Regions from separate parts of the Pseudomonas sp. LBUM1671 genome, predicted to be linked through region 1. Evidence: predicted binding sites of a transcription regulator. Region 1 holds the regulator's gene; each other region holds the start of a gene.

What was found. Region 1 encodes sigma-54, which starts transcription at its own class of promoters, with help from an activator protein. Its sites were predicted from a motif close to ANTGGCATNNANNTTGCTNT; they were not measured.
Positions count from the first base shown of each region.
Region 2: the regulator sigma-54 is predicted to act here: its motif matches at 1,493-1,512, upstream of glnK (P-II family nitrogen regulator).
Region 3: the regulator sigma-54 is predicted to act here: its motif matches at 1,323-1,342, upstream of ACA060_RS07620 (flagellar basal body rod protein FlgF).

Region 1 is NZ_CP166782.1:967,475-971,589, reverse strand. Features, by position in the region: gene lptA (lipopolysaccharide transport periplasmic protein LptA) at 1-448, shown strand, start outside; gene lptB (LPS export ABC transporter ATP-binding protein) at 448-1,173, shown strand; gene ACA060_RS04250 (RNA polymerase factor sigma-54) at 1,358-2,851, shown strand; gene hpf (ribosome hibernation-promoting factor, HPF/YfiA family) at 2,926-3,234, shown strand; gene ptsN (PTS IIA-like nitrogen regulatory protein PtsN) at 3,247-3,711, shown strand; gene rapZ (RNase adapter RapZ) at 3,714-4,115, shown strand, end outside.
Region 2 is NZ_CP166782.1:6,082,039-6,086,153, reverse strand. Features, by position in the region: gene ACA060_RS28220 (HigA family addiction module antitoxin) at 1-68, shown strand, start outside; gene ACA060_RS28215 (BRO-N domain-containing protein) at 65-586, opposite strand; gene ACA060_RS28210 (accessory factor UbiK family protein) at 1,040-1,300, opposite strand; gene glnK (P-II family nitrogen regulator) at 1,718-2,056, shown strand; gene ACA060_RS28200 (ammonium transporter) at 2,094-3,431, shown strand; gene ACA060_RS28195 (secondary thiamine-phosphate synthase enzyme YjbQ) at 3,646-4,071, shown strand.
Region 3 is NZ_CP166782.1:1,688,376-1,692,490, forward strand. Features, by position in the region: gene ACA060_RS07615 (sigma-54-dependent transcriptional regulator) at 1-1,027, shown strand, start outside; gene ACA060_RS07620 (flagellar basal body rod protein FlgF) at 1,397-2,137, shown strand; gene flgG (flagellar basal-body rod protein FlgG) at 2,183-2,968, shown strand; gene flgH (flagellar basal body L-ring protein FlgH) at 3,020-3,715, shown strand; gene ACA060_RS07635 (flagellar basal body P-ring protein FlgI) at 3,743-4,115, shown strand, end outside.

The sequences.
Region 1 (4,115 bases):
CATTCAGGCCGACGACGCCCAACTGGACGACAAGAATGGCGTTGCCACCTATAAGGGTGACGTGATCATTACTCAGGGCTCGATGAAGGTCACCGGCAATACCGTGACCATCACTCGCACCTCGACTGGCGACATTGACGTGGTGACATCGGTGGGCAACCTTGCCTACTTTGAGCAGATGCAGACGGCTGGCGACACCAAGCCTGTGCAAGGCTGGGGGGTGACCATCCAGTACCACGCCTCGCAAAACCGCGTCGTGCTGATCGATAAAGCGAAAGTCATCGACAAGGACAACAACACCACCCAAGGCGAGAAAATCGTCTACGACACCCAGAAAAAGCTTGCGAGCGCCGGGCGTGCTACGGGCAGCAAGGTCACCGAGTCGCGTCCGCGCATTGACATGGTGATCCAGCCGAAAAAGAAAACCGAAGAGCAAAAGGCCCCGTAATGGCAACTCTGAAAGCTCAGCATCTGGCCAAGAGCTACAAGAGCCGCCAGGTCGTGCGTGACGTCAGCCTGTCCATCGACAGCGGTCAGATCGTCGGCCTGCTGGGCCCTAACGGCGCCGGCAAGACCACCTGCTTCTACATGATCGTTGGCCTTGTGCAGGCCGATCAGGGTCGCGTACTGATCGACGACCTGGACGTCAGCCACCAGCCGATGCACGGTCGTGCAAAGGCCGGTATCGGCTATCTTCCGCAAGAAGCGTCGATCTTCCGCAAACTCTCGGTTGCGGACAACATCATGGCCATCCTCGAGACCCGCAAGGAACTCGACAAGGCCGATCGTCGCAAGGAGCTGGAAAGCCTGCTGCAGGAATTCCACATCAGCCACATCCGCGACAACCTCGGCATGAGCCTGTCCGGTGGTGAGCGCCGCCGCGTGGAAATCGCCCGGGCACTGGCCACCAACCCGAAATTCATCCTGCTCGATGAACCTTTCGCCGGTGTGGACCCGATCTCGGTGGGCGACATCAAACAGATCATCTACCACCTCAAGGCCAAAGGCATTGGCGTGCTGATCACTGACCACAACGTCCGTGAGACCCTGGATATCTGCGAAACTGCCTACATCGTAAACGATGGCCAGCTGATCGCCGAAGGTGACTCCGCCACCATCCTGGCCAACGAACTGGTCAAAGAAGTGTATCTGGGCCACGAGTTCCGCCTGTAAGCGCTGACGTGTCTGGCTGGTTGTCCGAGCGCTCGTCTCGATAAAAAATCAATACTTTTTTATTGTTACAGCGCTCTAGGCAAACGCTGCAGTTTCGGGCATATAATTTGCTTATGTTTGGCGCTCCGGCGCCCTGTAGTGGATGGCGCATGTGCGCCGGCGAATAAGGTGTTAAGCCCCTGCCATGAAACCATCGCTAGTCTTGAGAATGGGCCAGCAGCTGACGATGACACCGCAGCTGCAACAGGCCATCCGCCTGCTCCAATTGTCGACCCTGGACCTGCAACAGGAAATCCAGGAGGCCCTGGAGTCCAATCCGATGCTCGAACGCCAGGAAGAAGGCGACGACTTCGATAACGCCGACCCATTGGCCGACAAAGCCGAACAGCTCCCCAACGCCGATGTTTCGGAACCCTCCTACCAGGAAACCGCCCCGACGGTGGATAACCTCGAGGAAGGTGACTGGAACGAGCGCATTCCCAACGAACTGCCTGTCGATACCGCGTGGGAAGACGTCTACCAGACCAGCGCCAGCAGCCTGCCCAGCAGCGATGACGACGAGTGGGATTTCACCACCCGCACATCGGCCGGCGAAAGCCTGCAAAGCCATTTGTTGTGGCAACTGAACCTGGCACCGATGTCCGACACCGATCGCCTGATCGCCGTGACCCTGATCGACTGCATCAACAATCAGGGTTACCTGGACGAAACCCTCGAGGAAATTCTCGAAGCCTTCGATCCGGAACTGGACATTGAACTGGACGAAATCGAAGCCGTCCTGCACCGCATCCAGCAATTCGAGCCGGCCGGCATCGGCGCCCGCAACCTGGGTGAATGCCTGCTGCTGCAACTGCGCCAGCTGCCCGCCAAGACGCCTTGGCTGGCTGAAGCCAAGCGCCTGGTCACCGACTACATCGACCTGCTCGGCAGCCGCGACTACAGCCAGCTGATGCGCCGCATGAAGCTCAAGGAAGATGAACTGCGCCAGGTGATCGAACTGGTGCAGAGCCTCAACCCGCGTCCGGGCTCGCAGATCGAGTCGAGTGAAGCCGAGTACGTTGTCCCTGACGTGATCGTGCGCAAGGACAACGAGCGCTGGCTGGTCGAGCTGAACCAGGAATCGGTGCCACGGTTGCGGGTCAACGCTCAATACGCCGGTTTTGTACGCCGCGCCGACACCAGTGCCGACAACACCTTCATGCGCAATCAGCTGCAAGAAGCCCGCTGGTTCATCAAAAGCCTGCAAAGCCGCAACGAAACTCTTATGAAAGTAGCCACCCAGATCGTCGAGCATCAGCGCGGCTTCCTGGAGTACGGCGACGAAGCGATGAAACCGCTGGTCCTGCATGACATCGCCGAAGCGGTAGGCATGCACGAATCGACGATTTCCCGGGTGACCACACAGAAATTCATGCATACCCCTCGGGGCATATATGAACTGAAATACTTTTTCTCGAGCCACGTCAGCACCTCCGAAGGCGGTGAATGCTCGTCCACAGCGATCCGCGCGATCATCAAAAAACTGGTTGCTGCGGAAAATCAGAAAAAGCCGTTGAGTGACAGCAAGATCGCTGGTTTACTGGAGGCACAAGGCATTCAGGTGGCTCGCCGCACCGTCGCCAAGTACCGCGAATCCCTCGGGATCGCGCCTTCGAGCGAACGCAAGCGGTTGATGTAGAGCCACGCCACAGCGTTCCAGTGGCAGGCATTTCTGCCTGCCGCTTTATGCACTGGCAACGAAGGAGAAGCTGTATGCAAGTCAACATCAGTGGACACCAACTGGAAGTGACCGAACCTCTTCGCACCTACATCGGCGAAAAACTCCAACGATTAGAGAGGCATTTCGACAAGATCACCAACGTGCAGGTCACGATGACGGTCGAAAAGCTCAAGCAGAAAATCGAAGCCACGCTGCATATTCCCGGCAATGAAGTGGTCGCCAACGCGGAGCATACCGATATGTATGCGGCGATCGACGCGCTGACCGACAAGCTGGATAAACAACTCAAAAAGCATAAGGAAAAGACCCAAAGCCTCCTCCAGGGCGCGACCGGTCGTTAACACTCCCTACCCATGATCCGACTTGAAAGCATCCTGACCCCCGGCCGTTCCCTCGTGAACGTGCCGGGCGGCAGCAAAAAGAAAGCCCTCGAGCAAATTGCCAACCTTATCCATAAAGAAGTCCCGGATCTGGAGATGCAAGATGTCTTCGAGGCTCTGATTGCCCGTGAAAAACTCGGTTCGACCGGTTTTGGTAACGGCATCGCCATTCCCCACTGTCGTCTGAAAGGTTGTACGTCGCCTGTCAGCGCACTGATGCACCTCGACGCCCCCATCGATTTCGACGCCATCGACGGCGCCCCGGTTGACCTGCTGTTCGTTCTGCTGGTCCCGCAAGCCGCTACCGATGCCCACCTGGAACTTCTGCGCCAGATCGCCAGCATGCTCGATCGCAAGGAAGTGCGCGAAAAACTGCGCAGTGCCCCGAGCAACGCAGCCTTGTATCAGGTTGTCCTGGACGAGCAGAACGGTCACTGATCATGCGCCTGATCATCGTCAGTGGCCGTTCCGGCTCAGGTAAAAGTACCGCCCTCGATGTTCTCGAGGACAACGGCTACTACTGCATCGACAACCTTCCCGCCGGATTACTGCCGGAACTGGCCGAGCGCGCGCTGATTCATACTGAACTGGCACAGCCGCTGGTTGCCGTCTCCATCGATGCGCGCAACCTGCCGAGTCACCTGTCACGGTTTCCGGAACTGTTGGAAGAAGTCCGCAGTCGGCATATCAAATGCGATGTGCTGTATCTGGACGCTGACGAAGAAACGTTGCTCAAACGCTTCTCGGAAACCCGTCGTCGCCATCCTCTGAGCAACGCCAATCGCTCGCTGGCCGAGGCGATTCAAGACGAGACCCTGTTGCTGGGCCCTATCGCCGACCTG
Region 2 (4,115 bases), 1.2 Mb from region 1:
TGAACCTGCAATCGACTTACGATCTGCGTAAAGCCGAAATCGGACGTGGTAGCGATTTAAGTACTTAAAGCGATTGCAGCACCTGTGAAGCGCGCTTCCACCACGACGTATTGACCGCTCGCTGTGGCCGATCACCATCCGCCAGCATCTGCGGAACATCCTGCAACCGAATCCACGGCTGGTTATTCCAGTGCAGCAAACTCAGTGACATCTCCGGCCAGTTCAACAGGCTCAGGACCGGGCGTTCGCTTGTTGCCGGTTGTTGGGCATCTCTGAGGGCTGGCACTACGTCGTGGGTCAGCCATTCGCGCAGTCCTCGGTATTCGGGGCAGTAGTGGTAGACCAGCAGGGCGTAGACGCCGGATTCGCTGATTAGCAGGGTGTCTTCGAGGGTGCCGTGGATGACGACTCGCGCGGATTGATGTTGATCGGGATCGAGTTTGCGGACGGCGCGTTCGTCGAGGAACAGGCGAAGCAGACGGCCCAGGTCTCGGGCGCTGAACCAAGGCTGGTTTTCGATCAAGAGTGCGTGGAGGTGGAGTTTGTGGCGGGTGAAGACGTGAGGGATTAGATAGTTTTCTTCCATGTTGCAGCTCCCGGATGCGAATTGAAGGAAACTGCCTCTGATCGTCGCCAAACGAAAAGGGTGGCAGCTATGCGCGGGTTGGCGAACCGGTGCATCCGGAAACCGGCAGACCCGAAGGTCTCCCACGCACAGCCGCCATAATTCGAGATGGGAATAATTCCCTGGTTCGAACGTGGTCACGATGCGTTTAGATGCTATCCAGGTCGCCAAACCCAGTGCTGAATATTCAGCTGGGGATGAGCTTAGGAACCTGGGCTTCGCGGCGCTATCGGACGGCGGTGGTGATCTTTGTAGGACGTTGCCGAGATGGTGGCGGGGCGGAAGATCAAAAGATCGCAGCCTGCGGCAGCTCCTACAGGGGTGTGGTCTGTCCAGTGTGGGAGGGCTGGTAGACCGAGGCGACTCTAATCGCGAGCAGGCTCGCTCCCACAGGGGACTGCATTGTCAGCTGGGTTATTCGGTGGGCGGGTTGAGCTTCGTTTCCAGCTCGGCAACCTTCGCTTCGAGGCTTTCCAGCCGCGCCCGAGTCCGTGCCAGCACAACCATCTGGCTATCAAACTCTTCACGACTCACCAGGTCCAGCTTGCTGAAGCCGCTCTGCAACAGCGCCTTGAACTGGCTTTCGATTTCGCTTTTCGGCAACGGGGTTTCGCCGCTGAAGAGGCGGGAGGCGGTGCCGGTCAGGGCGTCGAGGAAGTCTTTGGGTGCGAGCATGGGAAATGTCCTGTCAACAATGGCGGGCAGTGTATCACGCAGTGTCTATAGTCAATTCCGACAGCAGGCATGCACGCTTTTCGCGCATGTGGATGGACGGTCGCGCACTGTTGTTGTGCGTATCTGTCGGGCTGATTGTGTGAAGCGGCTGTCCGCAGCGGCCAAGGGATTGAATTCAGTGGGTTTTGGCGAGATGGCAAGCTTTCTGCTTAGTCAGTAGTAACCCATGCACTGATGCAGTCGCTGTGACGAATGCAGTGCGCCAAGCGGAACGGGGAGTTGTTTCGTGAGGAGCGGTTAGCTGGCGTCGGACGGGCAGGTAAGGTCGACGATGCGTTACAAAGCCAGGCACTGCGCTTAGACTTGAGACGGGTTTGTTTTCCTGGGGCAAGTCCACCAATTCGGGAGAGAGTTTTCATGAAGCTAGTCACTGCCATCATCAAGCCGTTCAAACTGGACGACGTGCGCGAGTCGCTGTCCGAGATCGGCGTGCAGGGCATTACCGTTACTGAAGTCAAAGGCTTCGGTCGGCAGAAGGGTCACACCGAGCTGTATCGCGGCGCGGAGTACGTGGTCGATTTTCTGCCCAAGGTGAAGATCGATGTCGCCATTGACGACAAGGATCTGGACCGGGTTATCGAGGCGATAACCAAGGCCGCCAACACCGGCAAGATCGGTGACGGCAAGATCTTCGTGGTCAATCTGGAACAGGCGATTCGCATCCGTACCGGCGAAACCGATACCGACGCGATTTAAACGCCGCCACAAACCCAACGCCCCAGGAGAAAACAATATGACTCTGCGTAAATTCGCAGGGCTAGGAGCCCTGTTGTCCCTCGTAATGCCCAGCCTGGCTATGGCGGCAGACGAAGTGGCGGCCCCAGTCCTCAACTCCGGCGATACCGCCTGGATGATGACCTCGACAGCCCTCGTGCTGTTCATGACCATTCCCGGCCTCGCGCTGTTCTACGGCGGCATGGTTCGCTCCAAAAATATTCTTTCCGTGATGATGCAGTGCTTCGCCATTACCGGCCTGATCAGCATTCTGTGGGTCATTTATGGCTACAGCATCGCGTTCGACACCACCGGCATGGAGCAGGGCGTCGTCAACTTCAACTCGTTCTTCGGTGGCATGGGCAAGGCATTCCTCGCCGGTGTCACGCCGTCGAGCCTGACCGGTCCTGCGGCGCTGTTCCCTGAGGCGGTGTTCATCACCTTCCAGATGACCTTCGCCATCATCACCCCTGCGCTGATCGTCGGTGCCTTCGCCGAGCGGATGAAGTTCTCCGCCATGCTGATCTTCATGGGCGTGTGGTTCACTCTGGTTTACGCACCGATTGCGCACATGGTCTGGTCCGGCAACGGCGGCCTGATGTGGGACTGGGGCGTGCTCGACTTCGCCGGCGGCACCGTGGTGCATATCAACGCTGGTGTGGCTGGTCTGGTTGCATGCATCGTGCTCGGCAAGCGCAAAGGCTTCCCGACCACGCCGATGGCGCCGCACAACCTCGGTTACACCCTGATGGGCGCCGCGATGCTGTGGGTGGGTTGGTTCGGTTTCAACGCCGGTTCCGCCGCTGCGGCCAACGGCACCGCCGGTATGGCGATGCTGGTGACCCAGATCGCAACCGCCGCCGCTGCACTGGGCTGGATGTTCGCCGAGTGGATCACCCACGGCAAACCAAGTGCACTGGGTATCGCTTCGGGTGTTGTGGCCGGTCTGGTCGCCATCACCCCAGCCGCTGGCACCGTGGGCCCGATGGGCGCGCTGGTCATCGGTCTGGCAGCAGGCGTGGTGTGCTTCTTCTGCGCCACCACCCTGAAACGCAAACTTGGCTATGACGATTCCCTGGACGCCTTCGGTGTGCACGGTATCGGCGGTATCCTCGGCGCGATCCTGACCGGTGTGTTCGCCGCACCGTCCCTGGGTGGCTTCGGCACCGTCACCGACATCGCCGCTCAAGTCTGGATTCAGTGCAAGGGCGTGGGCTTCACGGTGATCTACACCGCGATCGTCACCTACGTCATTCTCAAGGTACTGGACGCTGTCATGGGTCTGCGTATCACGGAAGAAGAAGAGGCCGTCGGTATCGACCTGGCACTCCACAACGAACGCGGCTACAACTTGTAAGCACGCGCATAAAAAACTTGCCCGGCTTGCCGGGCATTTTTTTGTCTGGAGTTTGTCAGTGAAGGGACTGCTGAAAGGTTTTTTCGTACACGTTTAGTGGCGTTTACGACGGGCGTTTTTCTGCGGCCAATGGCTTACATGATTGAAGGAATATTAGGGCCTTTGTTTTTTCCCAGAGCGCGCTAGAATGCGCCCCGAACGTGCGGAGAACTGTATGTGGCAACAGACTCTGATTACCCTGCGGGCACGGCCCCGGGGCTTTCATCTGGTAACGGACGAGTTACTCGCCGGCCTGCCTGAACTCAAGGCGTGTCGGGTCGGTCTGTTGCACTTGTGGCTGCAGCATACCTCGGCGTCGTTGACCATCAACGAGAACGCCGATCCGGCGGTACGTCGCGACTTCGAACGATTTTTCAATCGTCTGATCCCACAAGGAACAGACGGCTATGAGCATAACGACGAAGGCCTGGACGACCTCCCGGCGCACTTCAAGGCCAGCGTGCTTGGCTGTCAGCTCAGTTTGCCGATTTCGGCAGGCCGACTGGCGCTGGGGACCTGGCAAGGCGTTTATCTGGGCGAGCACCGTGATTTTGGCGGTGCCCGTAAAGTCCTCGCCACCGTGCACGGTGAAGAGGCATGAACCGCTGGTCACCAGCGGTTATTGAATTTTTCCGGCAGCTGTCG
Region 3 (4,115 bases), 720 kb from region 1:
GCTGACGCTGCACCGGGCTGATCGGGTCGGTGAGCGCATCTATAACGTGCGCAAACAGGAACTGCGTGGGTTCGACAGCATCTTCCAGAGCTCCAAAGTCATGGCCGCCGTGGTGCGCGAGGCTCGACGCATGGCGCCGCTGGATGCGCCGCTGTTGATAGAAGGCGAAACCGGCACCGGTAAAGAGTTGTTGGCGCGTGCCTGTCACCTGGCGAGCCCTCGCGGTCAATCACCCTTGATGGCACTCAACTGCGCCGGTCTGCCGGAATCGATGGCCGAGACCGAGCTGTTCGGTTACGGCCCCGGCGCTTTCGAAGGGGCGCGAGCCGAAGGCAAGCTTGGGCTGCTGGAGCTGACGGCGGGCGGTACGCTGTTTCTCGATGGCGTCGGGGAAATGAGCCCGCGCTTGCAGGTGAAATTGTTGCGTTTCCTGCAGGACGGATGCTTCCGTCGTGTGGGCAGTGATGAAGAGGTTTACCTGGATGTGCGGGTGATCTGCGCGACGCAGGTGGACTTGTCCGAGTTGTGCGCGCGGGGTGAGTTTCGCCAGGACCTGTATCACCGCTTGAACGTGTTGTCGCTGCATATCCCGCCGCTGCGTGAATGCCTCGACGGTTTGACGCCGCTGGTGGAGCACTTCCTCGACCAGGCCAGCCGGCAGATCGGCTGCCCGTTGCCGAAACTGGCGCCGGCGGCAATGGAGCGGCTGAGTCATTACCACTGGCCGGGCAATGTCCGGCAGTTGGAGAACGTGTTGTTCCAGGCGGTTTCCCTGTGCGAGGGCGGGACCGTGAAAGCCGAGCACATTCGCTTGCCGGATTACGGCGTGCGTCAGCCGCTTGGCGATTTCTCCCTCGAGGGCGGGCTGGATGCGATTGTCGGGCGCTTTGAGAAAGCGGTGCTGGAACGGCTGTATTCCGAGCATCCGAGCAGTCGGCAACTGGGCAAGCGCTTGGGGGTTTCCCATACGACCATTGCCAACAAGTTGCGTGAGTATGAAGTCGGAAAAGAACCCGGCAACACCTAGGTCCCTGTAGCAGCTGTCGAGCACCGCGAGGCAGCGTTCGGCTGCGCAGCAGTCGTGAAGCCAGACACCGCGGTGTGTCAGGAAAACCTTGCATGCCGGATTTGCGACGGCTTCGTCGCCGAACGCTGCCTCGCGGTGCTCGACAGCTGCTACAAGGGTTCGGTTGAGCCCGTGGAGTCGGCACTTGCCACCAAACGGCATAACTCCGCCGGTTTTTCGTCTCCGATACATTTCCCCAATTCCCGCAAAACCCCTCAAGTCCTTTGTTTGCCGGGCCTCGCGTCGTCAGAAAAAAGTTGGTCTGTAAATTGCTTGTCGCTCAGCAGTACAGCGGTGGACGGCAAACGTCCGGCATGCAGAGGAAAGAGCGTGGATAAGTACCTTTATGTGGCAATGACCGGCGCCAGCCAGAATGCACTGGCGCAGAAGGCTCATGCCAACAACCTGGCAAACATCTCCACCAACGGTTTTCAGAAGGACCTGGAACAGGCCCGCTCGATGCCGGTGTTTGGTGACAGCTTTCCGGCGCGTGCGTTTGCCATGACCGAGCGACCGGCCACCGACTTCTCTCCAGGTTCGCTGGTTCAAACCGGTCGTGACCTCGACGTCGCGGTGCAAGGCAATGGCTGGATCGCCGTGCAGACCCCCGATGGCGCAGAAAGCTACGTGCGCACCGGCAGCCTGAACGTGGACGCCCTGGGCGTGCTGCGGGCCGGCAACGGTATGCCGGTGATGGGCAATGGCGGACCGATCGCCGTGCCGCCCGAGCAGCAGATCGAAGTCGGCGAAGACGGCACCATCAGCATCCGTGCGATGGGCGAAGGCCCGCGTGTGATGGCTGAAGTCGACCGCATCAAACTGGTCAACCCGGACCTGAAGAACATGACCAAGGGCCTGGACGGTTCGATCCACACCAAAGACGGCAAGCCGGCGCAAGCCGATGCGGGCGTCAAACTGGTGTCCGGGTTCCTTGAGTCGAGCAACGTCAATGCCGTGGAAGAAATGACCTCGGTGCTGGCGCTGGCCAAGCAGTTCGAGCTGCACATCAAGATGATGAACACCGCCAAAGACGATGACCAGGCCATGGCTCGGGTCTTGCAGATCAGCTAATTATCAGAACGTCGCGCCGTAAAACAGGCGCACGAGGAGAATCGAATGCTTCCGGCTCTATGGGTTGCCAAAACAGGTCTGTCCGCCCAGGACACCAACCTGACGACCATTTCCAACAACCTGGCGAACGTGTCGACCACGGGTTTCAAACGTGACCGCGCCGAGTTCCAGGACTTGCTCTATCAGATCAAACGCCAGCCAGGCGCCCAGTCGACCCAGGACAGCGAACTGCCGTCGGGTCTGCAAGTGGGTACCGGTGTGCGCATCGTCGGCACCCAGAAAAACTTCACCGCCGGCAGCCTGCAAACCACCGAGCAGCCGCTGGACCTGGCCGTCGACGGTCGCGGTTTCTTCCAGATCCTGCAGCCGGACGGCACCACGTCCTACACCCGTGACGGTACGTTCCACCTCGACTCCAACGGTCAGATCGTCAACGCCAGCGGCTTCGCCCTAGAACCGGCCATCGTCATTCCGAACGACGCGCAGACCTTCACGGTCGGTCGCGACGGCACCGTGTCCATCACCGTTCCGGGTAACCCGGCCAACCAGGTGATCGGCAACCTGCAAACCGCCGACTTCATCAACCCGGCCGGCCTGCAAGCCGTGGGGAACAACCTGTTCCTGGAAACCGCTGCCAGCGGCGCGCCGCAAATCGGTACGCCGGGCCTGAACGGTTTCGGTACCACGCTGCAGAACACCCTGGAAACGTCCAACGTCAGCACCGTTGAAGAGATGGTCAACATGATCACCACTCAGCGCGCCTACGAGATGAACTCCAAGGTGATCTCCACCGCCGACCAGATGCTCTCGTTCGTAACGCAGAATCTGTAATCAGTCTATGAGGCGACCATGAGGTCGCCTGCAACACCGTGAGGTAGGGTCATGAATCGCTTTGTATCTGTTCTGGCACTGAGTGGGGTCGTCGTGCTCGCGGGCTGCGTCGCTCCGCCGCCCAAGCCCAATGACCCTTACTACGCCCCGGTGTTGCCGCGCACGCCGCTGCCGGCTGCCGCCAATAACGGCTCGATCTACCAGGCCGGTTTCGAACAGAACCTGTACAGCGACCGCAAGGCGTTCCGGGTCGGTGACATCATCACCATCACGCTGAATGAGCGGACTCAGGCCAGCAAGAATGCCAACTCGCAAATCGGCAAGAACAGCAAGACCGACATCGGTCTGAGCTCGTTTTTCGGCGGTGGCCTGAGCACCAGCGATCCAGTGGGCAGCGGTAGTCTGAGCCTGGACGTCGGCTACGAAGGCGACCGCGCAACCAAGGGCGACAGTAAATCCGGGCAGAGCAACAGCCTGACCGGCTCGATCACCGTGACCGTCGCTGACGTGCTGCCCAACGGCATCATCGCCGTGCGCGGCGAGAAGTGGCTGACGCTCAACACCGGCGATGAGCTGGTGCGGATTGCTGGCATGGTGCGCTCCGATGACATCGCCACTGACAACACCGTGTCGTCGACCCGTGTCGCCGATGCGCGCATCACCTACTCGGGCACCGGTGCGTTCGCCGATGCGAGTCAGCCAGGCTGGTTCGACCGTTTCTTCCTCAGCCCGCTGTTCCCTTTCTAGGTGGCTACGTTGAATCTTAAACACCTGATGGTGGCCGCCCTGATGCTCTCGGCTGCGTTCAACGCGCAAGCCGAGCGGCTGAAGGATATCGCTAGTATTTCCGGCGTGCGTTCCAACCAATTGATCGGCTACGGCCTGGTGGTCGGGCTTAACGGCACCGGCGACCAGACGACGCAAACCCCATTCACCCTGCAGACCTTCAACAACATGCTCTCGCAGTTCGGCATCAAGGTGCCGCCGGGTTCGGGCAACGTGCAGCTGAAGAACGTCGCCGCCGTGTCGATCAGTGCTGATCTGCCGGCGTTTGCCAAGCCGGGTCAGCAGGTCGACATCACCGTTGCATCGATCGGTAACTCCAAGAGCCTGCGCGGCGGCACCTTGCTGCTGACGCCGCTTAAAG